One region of the Lysobacter sp. DMC97 genome, then DNA from elsewhere that is predicted to be linked to it. Evidence: predicted binding sites of a transcription regulator. Region 1 holds the regulator's gene; the other holds the start of a gene.
The links. The regulator sigma-54, encoded in region 1, starts transcription at its own class of promoters, with help from an activator protein. The targets are predictions, from matches to a motif close to TGGCACGNGCNTTGC.
Positions count from the first base shown of each region.

Region 2: glnA (type I glutamate--ammonia ligase) is a predicted target of sigma-54. The motif match lies at 2,165-2,179, and genes of this name have one in related genera.

Region 1 is NZ_JBQUZR010000008.1:97,089-104,360, reverse strand. Features, by position in the region: gene lptC (LPS export ABC transporter periplasmic protein LptC) at 1-334, shown strand, start outside; gene lptA (lipopolysaccharide transport periplasmic protein LptA) at 357-920, shown strand; gene lptB (LPS export ABC transporter ATP-binding protein) at 920-1,639, shown strand; gene ACT53Q_RS17330 (RNA polymerase factor sigma-54) at 1,854-3,287, shown strand; gene hpf (ribosome hibernation-promoting factor, HPF/YfiA family) at 3,502-3,825, shown strand; gene hprK (HPr(Ser) kinase/phosphatase) at 3,886-4,833, shown strand; gene rapZ (RNase adapter RapZ) at 4,830-5,714, shown strand; gene ACT53Q_RS17310 (hypothetical protein) at 5,769-6,917, opposite strand; gene ACT53Q_RS17305 (GNAT family N-acetyltransferase) at 7,139-7,272, opposite strand, start outside.
Region 2 is NZ_JBQUZR010000002.1:363,072-370,343, reverse strand. Features, by position in the region: gene ACT53Q_RS04480 (GNAT family N-acetyltransferase) at 86-556, opposite strand; gene glnA (type I glutamate--ammonia ligase) at 714-2,123, opposite strand; gene ACT53Q_RS04470 (patatin-like phospholipase family protein) at 2,289-4,553, shown strand; gene ACT53Q_RS04465 (S1 family peptidase) at 4,901-6,142, shown strand; gene ACT53Q_RS04460 (undecaprenyl-diphosphate phosphatase) at 6,301-7,107, shown strand; gene ACT53Q_RS04455 (benzoate/H(+) symporter BenE family transporter) at 7,104-7,272, shown strand, end outside.

The sequences.
Region 1 (7,272 bases):
CCTGACCACGCCGGTGTTCTTCGTGCCCAACGGCGAAGGCCGCTACTGGGACATCCGCAGCAAGACCGGCTGGGTCAGCGCGGACCAGAAGGAAATCCGCCTGCTCGGCGAGGTCAAGGCCAACGGTCCGAGCGACGAACTGCGACCGGTGACCATGAACACCGAGCGCCTGAACGTCTATCCGCAGCAGAACCGCGCCAGCACCGACGCCGTCGTGACCATCGTCCAGCCCGGTTCTATACTCCGGGGTCGCGGTTTCGCGGTGTCCACGACCACCAAACGCTACGTGTTCCGATCCGAGGTCCAGTCCACCCATGCGCCGAGCCCACGCTGATTCCCTCCTCCGTACCCGTCGCATGCACCGCCGCACGCGCGTCGTCGCGGCGCTCGCGGTGGCCATGCTCGCGCTCGGCGCAGGCAGCGCGACCGCGCGCGATTCGGACCGCAACCAGAACATGAACATCGCCTCCGCGCACAGCGAAGGCAGCCTCGACGACAGCGGTGTCTACACCTTCACCGGCGCCGTGGTCATCACCCAGGGCACGATGGAGATCCACGCCGACCGCGCCGACATCCATCGCGCCGGCGGCGATGTCTCCCGCGCCGAGCTCACCGGCAAGCCGGCGACGCTGAAGCAGCAGATGAACGACGGCACCTGGATGAACGCCAAGGCCGACCGCATCGACTACGACACCCGCAACGACGTCATCGTGCTCACCGGCAACTACACCGTGACCACGCCGCGCGGCAGCACCACGGGCCAGCGCCTGACCTACGACCTCAAGAACAGCCGGCTCGAGAGCGGCGGCAACAGCGGTCGCGTGAACATGACCTTCGTGCCGAAATCGGCGCAGAACGGCGGCACCGCGCCGGCGCCGAAGCCCGCACCGAAACCCGACGCGCCCAAGGGCAAGCCCTGATGCTGGTCGCCGAGGGACTGCGCAAGCGCTACAAGTCGCGCGAGGTCGTGCGCGATTTCGGTCTGAAGCTCGAAGCCGGCGAAGTGGTCGGCCTGCTCGGTCCGAACGGCGCCGGCAAGACCACCTGCTTCTACATGATCGTGGGCCTGGTGAACGCCGATGCCGGCCGCATCGTGCTGGACGGCCACGACATCACCGGCGAACCGATGTACGCCCGCGCCAAGCGCGGCGTCGGCTACCTGCCGCAGGAACCGTCGGTGTTCCGCAAGCTCAGCGTCGCCGACAACCTGCGCCTGGTGCTGGAACTGCGCCCGGACCTTGACGCCGACGGCCGCGAACGCGAGCTGGCATCGCTGCTGGAAGAACTGCAGGTCACCCACGTCGCCGAACAGATCGGCGCCAGCCTCTCCGGCGGCGAGCGCCGCCGCGTCGAGATCGCCCGCGCGCTGGCGGCCAAGCCGCGGATGATGCTGCTCGACGAACCCTTCGCCGGCGTCGACCCGATTTCCGTCGGCGAGATCCAGCGCATCGTCCGCCATCTCAAGAACCGCGGCATCGGCGTGCTGATCACCGACCACAACGTGCGCGAGACGCTGGGCATCTGCGACCGTGCCTACATCCTCAGCGAAGGCACCGTCCTCGCGCAGGGTGCGCCCGACGCACTCCTGGCCAATCCCGACGTGCGCCGCGTCTATCTCGGCGAATCGTTCCGCCTCTGAGTGTTCCGCCTCTGATTCCTGGCCGCATCGTCGGCCGACCGCCCTCGATCGATCTTCACCGACCTCGGCGCACCGACCGATCGAGTGCGCCAATGCGGATGCATGACCTCGCTTCGCCGGGTTGTGTCGTGCATCCCGGTCCACCGGACGCGGACTTTGCAAGAATCGCGCCAAGGGTTGCCCGGAGTGGCACGGGGGGGGCTAACATACGGACATGAAGGCGCGTCTTCAGACATCGCTGGGGCAACAGCTGGTCCTGACGCCGCAATTGCGGCAGGCCCTGCATTTGCTGCAGTTGTCGTCGCTCGAGCTGGAACAGGAGATCGCCGTCGCGGTCGAGAGCAATCCACTGCTCGACTGGGCCGAGAACGCCGAGGGCGAAGCGCCCGAAGGCATGCCGGAGCCGCCCGCCACGGCCGAATCGCAGGCCGCCGAGGAGCCCGCGCGCGAACAGGCCGAAACCGAAGCCGACGATGGCTGGGAGCCGCCCGACAACTGGAGCGCGACCGGCAGCGGCAGCGGCGACGACGACGGCCTCGATCCGATGGACCGGCTCACCCACGCCGAGTCGCTGCACGATCATCTGTCGTGGCAACTGCATCTCACCCGGCTGTCGCCGCAGGACCAGCGCATCGGCGCGGCGATCATCGACGCCGTCGACGACGACGGCTACCTGCGCGAACCGCTGGACGCGATCGCCGAAGCCCTGCTGCCGGACGTGCATGTCGGCACCGCCGAAATCCTGACCGTGCTGCACCAGATCCAGCGCTTCGATCCGCCCGGCGTCGCCGCGCGCGATCTGCGCGAGTGCCTGTCGCTGCAATTGCATGCGCTGGCGGACGACACGCCGGGACGCGTCGCGGCGCTGCGCATCGTCGAGGAGGCGCTGGAACGGCTGCCGAAACTCGGCATCGACGGTCTGGCGAGCGAGCTGCATCTTTCCGCCGACGATGCCGCCACCGCGATGCAACTGGTGCGCTCGCTGGACCCGCGTCCGGGCTCGCAGCTCGGCGGCATGAGCGCCGATACCTACATCACGCCCGACTGCGTGATCTGGCGCCACAACGGCCTGTGGCGCACGGCGCTGGCGGGCACCCAGTCGCGACTGACGATCCACCGCGGCTACGAGGGCATGATCCAGCACGCCAGCGCCAGCGACGCCGCCTACCTGCGCGGTCGCCTGCAGGAAGCACGCTGGCTGCTCAAACACCTGGAAGCGCGCGGCGACACGCTGCTCAAGGTCGTGCGCTGCCTGATCCGCCAGCAGTCGGGCTTCCTGGAATTCGGCGAGCAGGCGCTGCGCCCGCTCACCCTGCGCGAAGTCGCGACCGAGATCGGGTTGCACGAATCCACGGTCTCGCGCGCGATCGCACGCAAGTACGCACTCACGCCGCGCGGCACGCTGCCGCTGCGCAGTTTCTTCGCCTCGGGCATCGGCACCGAAGGCGGCGGCGAAGCCTCCAGCACCGCGATCCAGTCGATGATCCGGCGCCTGATCGAGGCCGAGAACCCGCGCAAGCCGCTGTCCGACGCCAAGCTCGCCGACACCCTGAAGGCCTCCGGCGTTCCGGTGGCGCGGCGCACGGTCGCGAAGTACCGCGAAGCGATGAACATCCCGGCCTCGCACGAACGCGTGCGCATGGCCTGAACGCGCGCGGCACGCCCTTGCGTCCGCGCCGTGCTGGGGTACCCTGTCGAAGCGGAGCATCGGAACGGACGACCCGCCCTTGTGCACCCCCCGTTCCGGCCCGATGTCTCCCATGAGGCGAGCGGCCGAGGCCGCCGCCCGCATCGCACGCCGGCGGGCCGGGGCCGGGATCGCGATGCGCGTCACACGCCCGGCTCAACAGAGGACACCGTCGATGCGTATCGAAACCCACGGCCACCAGATCGAAGTCACTCCCGCACTGCGCGATTACGTCGAAACCCGCTTCTCGCGCCTCAGCCGGCATTTCGAACACCCGATGGACATCATCCGCACCCAGCTGAGCATCGAGAAACCGCGTCACTGCGCCGAGGCGACGATCAAGCTCGCCGGCCGCACCCTGCACGCCGACGCCGAAGGCCAGGACATGTACGCCGCCATCGACCTGCTCGCCGACAAGCTTGACCGCCTGCTGATCAAGCACAAGGAAAAGCTGGTCGACCACCACCGCGGGGAAAGCCTCGCGCGCACCGCGGACTGACGTCCGTCCCGCCCGGCGGCGCCGTGCGCGTCGCCGGGCCCGCCCCTACCGCCTCCCGCCATGACTGCCAGCATCAGCGCGCGCGATCTGTTCGACCAGCAGCAGGAGCGCCTCGCGTTGCGCTGGGTCGCCGGGCAACGCGGCGAACACCGGCTCCTCGAAGCCGTCGATACCGTCGCCCGGCGTCCGTCGCTGGCCGGTTACCTCAACATCATCTATCCGAACAAGGTGCAGATCCTCGGCACCGAGGAACTCGCCTGGCTGGACGCGCTCGACGCGCGCCAGCGCTGGGAGACGATCGAGAAGATCATGCAGTTCCGCCCGCTGGCGATGGTCGTCAGTAAGGACCAGCGCTGTCCCGAGGACCTGCGTCAGGCCGCGGAGGAATCCGACACGCCGCTGTGGCTGTCGCCGCGCCGCGGCCACGAACTGTTCAACCACCTGCAATACCACCTCGCGCGCAAGCTCGCGCCGCGGCTCACCGTGCACGGCGTGTTCATGGAGATCTATTCCATCGGCGTGCTGATCACCGGCGAATCCGGCGCCGGCAAGAGCGAACTCGCGCTGGAACTGGTGACGCGCGGCCATCGCCTCGTCGCCGACGACGCGCCGGAATTCACCCAGATCGCGCCAGACGTGCTCGACGGTGCCTGCCCGGAACTGCTGCAGGACCTGCTGGAAGTGCGCGGCCTCGGCATCCTCAACGTGCGCCAGATGTTCGGCGACACCGCTGTGAAGCGGAACAAGTACCTGCGCCTGATCGTGCATCTCGCGCGCCCGCACCACGAGCCGCAATCGACCGGCATGGAGCGCCTGCTCGGCGATCTCGGTTCGCGCCGGCTGCTCGATCTCGACGTGCCCATGATCACCCTGCCGGTGATGCCCGGCCGCAACCTCGCGGTGCTGACCGAGGCCGCGGCGCGCGCGCACATCCTGCGGATCAAGGGCGTGGATCCGGCCGCGGCGTTCATGGCCCGGCATTCGCATTTCCTGGAGCGCGCCGAGTGAGCCTCGCCACTTCCGATCGCGGGTCCAGCCTGATCGTCGTCAGCGGCATGTCCGGCAGCGGCAAGTCGATCGCGCTGCACACGCTGGAAGACCTGGATTTCGACTGCGTCGACAACCTGCCGGCCGAACTGCTGCCCGACTTCGTGCGCAGCGCCACCGGCAAGAGCGACCTGCCGCAGAAACTCGCGGTCGGCATCGACGTGCGCAATCGCCAGACCGACCTGTCGAAGCTGCCGTCGTGGCTGTCGCAGGCCGGCGCGCTGGGGCTGGACACGAAGCTCGTGTTCTTCGACGCCACCGACGGCGTGCTGCTCAAGCGTTTCGCCGAGACCCGGCGCCGACATCCGCTGAGTCATCGTGGACTCGCGCTGGCCGAGGCGATCGAGGAAGAACGCCGGCTGCTGCGCCCGCTGCGCGCGCTGGCCGACGTCGTCGTCGACACCAGCGAGACCAACGTCCACCAGCTGCGGCGCCGTGTGATCACCGAACTCGGCCTCGGCGACGACCGCACGATCTCGCTGCTGTTCGAGTCGTTCGCGTACCGCCGCGGCGTGCCTGCCGACGCCGACTTCGTGTTCGACGCGCGCATGCTGCCGAACCCGCACTGGGACGCGCGCCTGCGCCCGCTGTCCGGCCGCGATCGCGAAGTGCGCGAGCACCTCGACGCCGACGCCGACGCGCAGGACTACGTGCGCCAGGTCGGCGCGTTCCTCGACCACTGGCTGCCGCGCATGCAGGGCGACACCCGCAGCTACATCACGGTGGCGTTCGGCTGCACCGGCGGGCGGCATCGCTCGGTGTATCTCGCCGAAACCCTCGCCGCGCATGCGCGCACGCACGGCTGGCCGGAAGTGGCGACGTTCCATCGCGAACTGGAGTGACCGCGTCGTTCCCGGACATGCCCGGGAACGACGGCAGCGATACGGCGCGACGACTCAGGCCGAAGCCGGCAATGCGGCGGGCCGGTTCCAGACCTGCGTCAGCTTCTGCACGTAGGTGTAGCCGAAGCTGGCATAACCGGAGAGCGGAACCGGTGACGTGCCGAGGCCGATCGAGAAGCAGAACCCCGCCGGCAGCGAATGATTGCGCGGCGCGATGCTCCAGTAGAAGGCGATCGTGACGTACGGGCCGATCGGGCACTTCGGCCCCAGCCCCCTGCCGGCCGACAGGTTGACGCCGACGGAGGCACCGCCGAAGCCCTTCGTGCCGGTCCAGAACACGTAGAACGACAGCCCGACGGAAACACCGGCGATCATGCCGATGTCGATGCTGCCGGTGCCGAACCAGCCGACTTCCCCGCCGCCGGTGATGTAGACCCCGGCCGCGCCGGACACGCCGAAAGTGACGCCCAATTGCCCGCCCAGGCCGATCGCGAGCAGCAAGTCGTTGGGATCGACCAGCGCATCCTGCGCCTGCAGCGCTTCGGCGCTCATCCGCACCGCCGTGATGTAGCCCTGCGCGTTGACCAGCCACAGCAGCGTGCGCGCGATGGTCGAGGTCGTCGGATCGTTCTGCACGAAACCGGGACGCGGCGCCGGATAGCGGCGTTCGGGCGCATTGCGGATCTCGGCGGCCATCTCCGGCGTGATGCCGTCGGCCTCGATCGTGCCGGGCTGCAGCAGGGGCCACGGCCTGGCGTAGACGATCCCCACCCGGCCGCCGATGGTGTCGTAGATCGGGAACCCGCACTTGAGCGTGGCCTCGACGAACAACTCGCAGCGCGTGGTGTCGACGCCCGCCGCGAGCGTCGCCACGTAGCCGCCGATGTCCGGCCCCACGATGCGGATCGTCGGACTCTGCGGGTTGATCGTCGCCGAGCCGAGATTCACGTTCTCCGTGAGCACCTTGAGCCGCATGCCCACCGTGATGCCGCGGCCATCGAGTACCCAGTACACGAAGAGCCCACCTACTGGGCCCAGATCGATGATCGGGAGTTCGCCGTTGCTCATGATCTCCGCGACCACGCGCGACTGTTGCCGCGGAATCGCCTGCAGCGCCTGCCTGTCGGGCAGTTGGTCGACATCGACGCCGGCCGCGAGCCACTCGGCGGGGATCTCTTCGAGACTGAAACGATCTTCGTTCATCGTGGCATCCTTCCTGGTGTGTTTGACGGTCGAGCCGGACCGTTGGCCGCTTCCCGCGGCGGTCGCAGACGATGTGTCGAATCCCCTTGCCGGTGTGCCTGTCTGTTCCCCCTGTGCAGCGGCGGGACCGCCGGCTCGCGACCGGCCCCGCATCGCGTCGTTCCCGGGCGGGAAGCGGCGCGAAACGCCAACGCCGTGACTCTACACCCGCGCGCCGGACTTCACGGCCTGCGCAGCGACCAGAACGGCACGTGGCTGCGCAGCCGGAAACCCATGTCTTCGTACAGGCCTTTCGCCCGCGCATTGGCAGGACTGACGTGCAGGTACGGCGTGCGGCCGGCGGCGAGCACGTCGT
Region 2 (7,272 bases), on a different contig from region 1:
GGCTGAAACCTCCCGGCCGGCGCCCCGCGCCTGGCCGCAACCGCTCGCCTGTGCCCCGCCAGGGGCCTTGCCGCTTCGCTCCTCGTCAGTCCGGACCCTGCAATTCGAGGGTCATGAACACGCTGTACGGATCCTCGACGTAGTCCGCGAACGGACCGCATTCCGTGAACCCGAACCGCGCGTACAGCTCGCGCGCCGGCGCGAAGGCCTCGGGGGCGCCGGTCTCCAGGCTCAGTCGCCGGTAACCGCGCTCCCGCGCCGTGCGCAGGACGTGCCGCAACAACGTCGCCGCCACGCCCTTCCGCAGATGCGCCGCGGCGGTGCGCATCGACTTGATCTCGCCGTGCGCGTCGTCCAGCTGCTTCAGCGCACCGCACCCCATCAGCCCGCCCCGGTCGTCGCGCAACGTCCAGAACGTGATCTCCGGGCGACGCAGCGCGTCCAGGTCCAGCGCATGCACGCTCTCGGGCGGCGAGTGGCGATGCATGTCGTCGAGATGGGCCTGCAGCAGCGCGACGATGTCGTCGCCGCGCAGGTCATCGATCGCGATGTGCATGGCCTCTTCTCCGCGTGCGTGCCGCATCGATTGCCCCCACCCCGACCCTCCCCCGCATGCGGGGGAGGGAGATGAGACGTCCGGTGCGCCGTGTCGCGACGGTCGCCCTCACCCCAACCATCCCCTTCGCCTGCGGCGAAAGGGAGGGGGAGACACATCAGATCGTGTAGTACATCTGGTATTCGAGCGGGTGGGTCGCCGCGCGGAAACGCGTGACTTCCTGCATCTTCAGCGCGATGTAGCCGTCGATGAAGTCGTCGGAGAACACGCCGCCGGCCTTGAGGAACTCGCGGTCCTTGTCCAGCGCTTCCAGTGCCTGGTCCAGCGAGTGGCACACGGTGGGGATGTTCTTCTCTTCTTCCGGCGGCAGGTCGTACAGGTCCTTGTCGCTCGGCGAACCCGGGTCGATCTGGTTCTTGATGCCGTCCAGGCCGGCCATCATCAGCGCGGCGAAGGTGAGGTAGCCGGTCTGCATCGGATCGGGGAAGCGGATCTCGATGCGGCGCGCCTTCGGGTTGGCCACGTACGGGATGCGGCACGACGCCGAACGGTTGCGGGCCGAGTAGGCCAGCATCACCGGCGCCTCGAAGCCCGGCACCAGGCGCTTGTAGCTGTTGGTGGTCGAGTTGGCGAAGGCGTTGATGGCGCGGGCGTGCTTGAAGATGCCGCCGATGTACCACAGCGCCAGCTGCGACAGGCCGCCGTAGCCGTCGCCGGAGAACAGGTTCACGCCGCCCTTGGCCAGCGACTGGTGCACGTGCATGCCGCTGCCGTTGTCGCCGACCAGCGGCTTGGGCATGAAGGTGACGGTCTTGCCGTTGCGGTAGGCGACGTTCTTGATGACGTACTTCATCGTCAGCAGTTCGTCGGCCTTGGTCACCAGCGAGTTGAACTTGGTGCCGATCTCGCACTGGCCGGCGTTCGCGACTTCGTGGTGGTGCACTTCGACTTCGATGCCCAGCGAGGTGAGCGTCTTGCACATCTCGGCGCGCAGGTCGTGCAGCGAGTCGAGCGGCGCGACCGGGAAGTAGCCGCCCTTCACCATCGGCCGGTAGCCGGTGTTGCCGCCTTCGTACTCGCGGCCCGAGTTCCAGTGCGCCTCTTCCGAGTCGACGTGGAAGAAGGTGTGGCCCATGTCGTTGGCGAAGCGGACGCTGTCGAAGATGAAGAATTCCGGCTCGGGGCCGAAGAACGCCTGGTCGGCGATGCCGCTGGCCTTGAGGTAGGCCTCGGCGCGCTTGGCGACGCCGCGCGGATCGCGGTCATAGGCCTGCATGGTCGCCGGGTCGAGGATGTCGCAGGTCAGCACCAGGGTCGGATCCGCGGTGAACGGATCGAGGAACGCGGTGCCGGCGTCCGGCAGCAGGATCATGTCGGACTCGTTGATGCCCTTCCAGCCGCTGATCGACGAGCCGTCGAACATCTTGCCTTCTTCGAACAGGCCGGGCTCGATGATCGAGGCGGGGAAGGTGACGTGGTGCTGCGTGCCGCGCATGTCGGCGAAACGCAGATCGACGAATTCGACCTTATGATCCTTGACGAGTTTTTCGACGTGCTCGAGGGACATCTTCGGAAGCTCCGAACGGGTGAAGGGATGCGGTCTTCATTGCAAGCCCCGTGCCAGCCCGGAAACGGGCGCAACCCCTTGATCTGAAAGGGCGCGCCTTCCATCACCCGTCATCGTTCGCACCAATTTGGTGCGTCATTCGCTCTCTACGCACCATTCTGGATCATGTCGACACGGACCCCGCCCCTGCCCCGCCGCCTTCCCGTCGCCCTCGCCCTGCTGCTCGCGCTCGCCCCCGCGGCATACGCGCAGGACGACACCGCGGACCTGCCGCGGGCCGAGGCGCGGACCGACGTCCCGCCCCCGGCCGGTGGCTACGACACCTGCCTGGTGCTCAGCGGCGGCGGCGCCCGTGGCATGGCCCACATCGGCGTGATCAAGGTGCTGGAGCGCGAACGCATCCCGGTGGACTGCATCGTCGGCACCAGCATGGGCGCGGTGGTCGGCGGGCTGTACGCCAGCGGCCTGGGCGCGGCGGAGATCGAGGCGCGGCTGCGCGCGCTGGACTGGAAGACGATGTTCTCCGACCGCGTCGACCGCCGCGATTTCCCGGCGCGGCGCAAGGCCGAGGACCGCAGCTTCCTCGCCAAGGGCGGGTTCGGCCTGCGCGACGGCAAGCTCGGCGTGGCGCCGTCGCTGTTCGAGGGCCAGCGCCTCGCGGTGGCGCTGCGCACGGCGATGCTGCCGAGCGCGAACATCGACGACTTCGACGCGCTGCCGATCCCGTACCGCGCCATCGGCACCGACCTGGAAACCGGCGAGACCGTGGCGATGGACCACGGCGATCTCGTCAACGCGATCCGCGCGAGCATGGCGGTGCCCGGCGCGTTCTCGCCGGTGAGCTACGGCGAGCGCTCGCTGATCGACGGCGGCGTGTCGATGAATCTGCCGGTGGAAGTGGCGCAGGCGCTCGGCGCGCGGCACGTGATCGCGGTCGACATCGGCGCGACGCTGAAGAAGCGCGACCAGTTGCTCGACCCCTTCAGCATCACCGACCAGATGGTGACCGCGCTGATGCTGCGCGAGACCCAGCGCCAGCGCGATCGCCTGCGCGCGGACGACGTGCTGATCGTGCCGACGCTGGGCGACCTCAGCTCCACCGACATGACCGCGGGCCTCGACCAGGGCGTGCCGCTGGGCGAAGCCGCGGCCGAGGCCGCGCTGCCGAAGCTGCGCGCACGCCAGCTCTCGCCCGAGGCCTACGCGGCCTGGCGCGAGACGCGCCTCGCGCGGCTGCGCCCGATCGGCCCGATCGAGAAGGTGGAGCTGGTCAACACCTCCGCCGTCGACGACACCGTGATCCGCGCGGCGATGACGGCGAAACCGGGCGACACGATCGTGCCGGAGAAGATCGAGCGCGATCTGTCGCACCTCTACGGCAGCGGCGAATTCTCCCGCGCCTACTACACGGTGACCGACGGCGCGAAAGGCGGCAGCGTGCTGACCTACGTCACCCGCAGCCGGCGCTGGGAAGAAGACGGCACGCTGAAGTTCGGCCTGTTCCTGCAGGACGATTTCGAAGGCCATGCGGACTACCAGCTGGGCGCGCGCTTCGGCAAGCGCGAACTCAACCGCTTCGGCGGCGACCTGCTGCTCGAAGCGCGGCTGGGCGATCGCAACCGCGCGTTCGCCGAATGGAACCAGCCGCTGGATCCGCGCCGGCACACCTTCTTCCGCTCGTCGCTGGAATGGCTGGGCCGCAACGAAACGCTGCTCGACGACGACGCGCTGGTCGGCAGTTACCGCATCGAACACTGGCAGTTCCGCGCCGGCCTCGGCCTCGACCTCGGCGACTGGGGCGAAGCCTCGGTGACGCCGTTCACGCGCCGCAACCATTTCCGCGTGCGTTCCGGACCGCTGCCGATCGGATTGCCGAACGGCAGCACCAGCGCCGGCGCCGAATTCGCGTTGATCCTCGACACCCAGGACGACGCCGAATTCCCCGCGCACGGCTGGTACCTGCATGCGCGCCACGCGCGCTACCTGCAGGCGTTCGGCAGCGACACCCGCGGCTTCACCACGCGCCTGGAGACGTCGTACGCGTTCAGCGCGCTGGGCGGACGCTGGCTGGCGAGCGCGAATGCGCAGGACCGCCGCGGCGACGCCTACGAGGACATCGCCCACCTCGGCGGCCTGTTCCGGCTGTCGGGCTACGGCATCGACACCCTGCACGGCACCGGCGCGGCGGTGGCGACGCTGCAATACCGCCGGCCGCTGGCGCAGGTGCTGGAATACCCGCTGTTCCTCGGCGGCTCGCTGGAAGCCGGACAGGTGTGGCAGCGCGGCGAATCGCCGTCGGCGGAGCGCACGCTGTTCGGTGGCAGCCTCTACAGCGCGCTCGACACGCCGCTGGGCCCGATCTACTTCGGCGTCGGCATCGCCGAACATGGCGAGGAAGCGGTGTTCCTGCGGCTGGGTCAACCAGACTGAAGCAGCTGGACTGAAGCAGCCGGGCTGAAGCAACACGGTTGAACCGGGCGGCGACGCACGACGCGACGCGCGCCCTACCGAGACCAATGTCGAACGCGCGCGATGCGCGTTTCCGCGACGCGCGTCACCCGGGATCGCCCGGTGTGAGAACGACGCGGCATAAAGTGCGGGTGTCACGCATGGATCGCGGACACGACACGCAATCACGTCGGTTCCGACCCCACCGAAGGAACCGATCGTCGCTTCGCGGGATGAAGCCGCGATGCCGGCATCGTCGATGCGCACCATGCGGACCGGCGGCCTCCCCCACCGTGCCGCCGCATTCCCCCGATGAGAAGGAGCTTCACATGCGCAACACTCCGATGTCCGGACGCCTCCGCGCGTCCATCCTGTCGTTCGCGATCTGCGCGACCGTCGCCGCCCCCGCGACGATGGCCGCCACCGGCGACGATGCCACGCAGGTGCCCGCCAATCTCCGCTTCGCGATGCAACGCGACCTCGGCATCATGCCGGGCCAGATCCCGCAGTACCTCGCCGCGCAACGTCGCGCGCCCGACGTCGAACGCCAGGCCCGCGCGACGCTCGGCGACGGTTTCGCGGGCACGTGGCTGGAGCGCAACGCGCGCGGCGAATTCGAGCCGGTGGTCGCGGTCGCCGGTGCGCGTGCCGCGGCGAAGGCGGGCGCGCTCGGCGCACAGGTCCGCGTGGTCGCGCACAGCCTGTCCACGCTGCAGGCGACGCAGGCGCGGCTGGACGCCACCGCGCGCGCAGCGCGCAGCGTGGCGAAGGCCGGCCGGCTCGATCCGGGCATCCAGTCCTGGTACGTCGACCCGCGCAGCAACCGCGTGGTGGTGACCACGGACGTCGGCGCGACCCGCGCCGCGATCGACTTCGTCGCCGCGAGCGGCGCCGACGCCGCCACCATCCGCTTCGAGACGTCGACCGCACGGCCGATGCCGGCGCAGCAGGCGACGTTCGACATCCGCGGCGGCGACCAGTACCTCATCGGCACCGGCGGCTGGTGCTCGATCGGATTCTCCGTCACCCTCGGCGCCGCGAACGGTTTCGTCACCGCCGGCCACTGCGGCACGCTCAACACGACGGTGACCCATCCCTCCGGGCAGTCGATCGGCTATTTCGCCGCCTCCGTGTTCCCGGGCAACGACTATGCCGTGGTCCACAACACCAACCCGCAGGGCATCCCGCGGCCGTGGGTGAACGCCTACAGCTACGGCGGCAACCTGCCGATCCGCGGCGACATCCCGGCCACGCTGAACGCGACGATCTGCCGCTCCGGCGCACGCACGGGCGCACGCTGCGGCACGCTGGTGGCGACGGGCGTGACCGTCAACTACGGCGCTTCGGGCATCGTCAACAACCTGTCCCGCTCCAGCGCCTGCGTGGGTACCGGCGATTCCGGCGGTTCGTTCGTGACCCCGGACGGGCAGGCCCAGGGTGTGACCTCGGGCGGTTCGTTCAACGCGGGCACGACCGAGAACTGCACCGTGGGCACGCCGATCACCTTCTTCCAGCCGTTGCGGCCGATCCTCGCCGCCTTCCCCGGCCTGACCCTGGTGGTCTCGCCCTGACCGACCCGCCCTGATCGACCCGCCATGGGCATGCGCGGCGACACGGCATGCACGACGGCACGACGCTCCCCCCGGACTCGGGGGGAGCGTCGCGATGACGGGCCGGACGCGCTGCATCGCGACCGCTACACTTCGCCTTTGCCTTCGCGACCCATCGCATGTCCGACCTGCTCGCCGCTCTCCTCCTCGGCATCATCGAGGGCATCACCGAATTCCTGCCGATCTCCAGCACCGGCCACCTGATCGTCGCCGAGCGCTGGCTGGGCCATCGCAGCGACCTGTTCAACATCGCGATCCAGGCCGGCGCGATCCTCGCGGTGGTGGCGATCTACCGGCAGCGACTGTGGCAGCTGCTGGTCGGCTTCCGCCAGCGCGAGAACCTCGACTACGCGCTGAAGCTCGGCGTCGCCTTCGGCGTCACCGCGGTCGGCGGCCTGTTGGTGAAGAAGCTCGGCTGGACGCTGCCCGACGCGGTGCGGCCGATCGCATGGGCGCTGATCATCGGCGGTGCATGGATGCTGCTGGCGGAACGCCTCGCGGCGCAGCGCGCGGCGACGCTGGGCGAACGCCACGACATCGCGTGGACGACGGCGATCCTCGTCGGCCTCGCGCAGATCGTCGCCGGCGTGTTCCCCGGCACCTCGCGCTCGGCCGCCACCATTTTCGTCGCGCTGCTCGCCGGCACGACGTCACGCGTGGCCGCCACCGAGTTCGCGTTCCTGGTCGGCATCCCGACGATGTTCGCCGCCACCGGCTACGAGCTTCTGGGCGTGCTCAAGGACGGCGGCGCCGCGGGCGAGGACTGGACTGTGCTGGGCGTGGCCTTCGTCGCGTCGGCGATCACCGCCTTCGTCGCGGTGAAGTGGCTGTTGCGCTACATCCAGAGCCACCGCTTCACCGCATTCGCGATCTATCGTTTCGTGCTGGGCGCCGCGCTGCTGGCGCTGGTGCCGGCGGGCGGATGAGCGACGCCGCGCCCGCCGCCGCGTCGCCACGCGCGCCGTGGTGGCGCGACCTCGCCGCGTCGTCGGTCGTCGCCGGCTTCGTCACCGTGCTGGTGGGCTTCACCAGTTCCGCGGTGATCGTGTTCGAGGCCGCGCGTTCGCTGGGTGCGTCCAAAGCGGAGATCG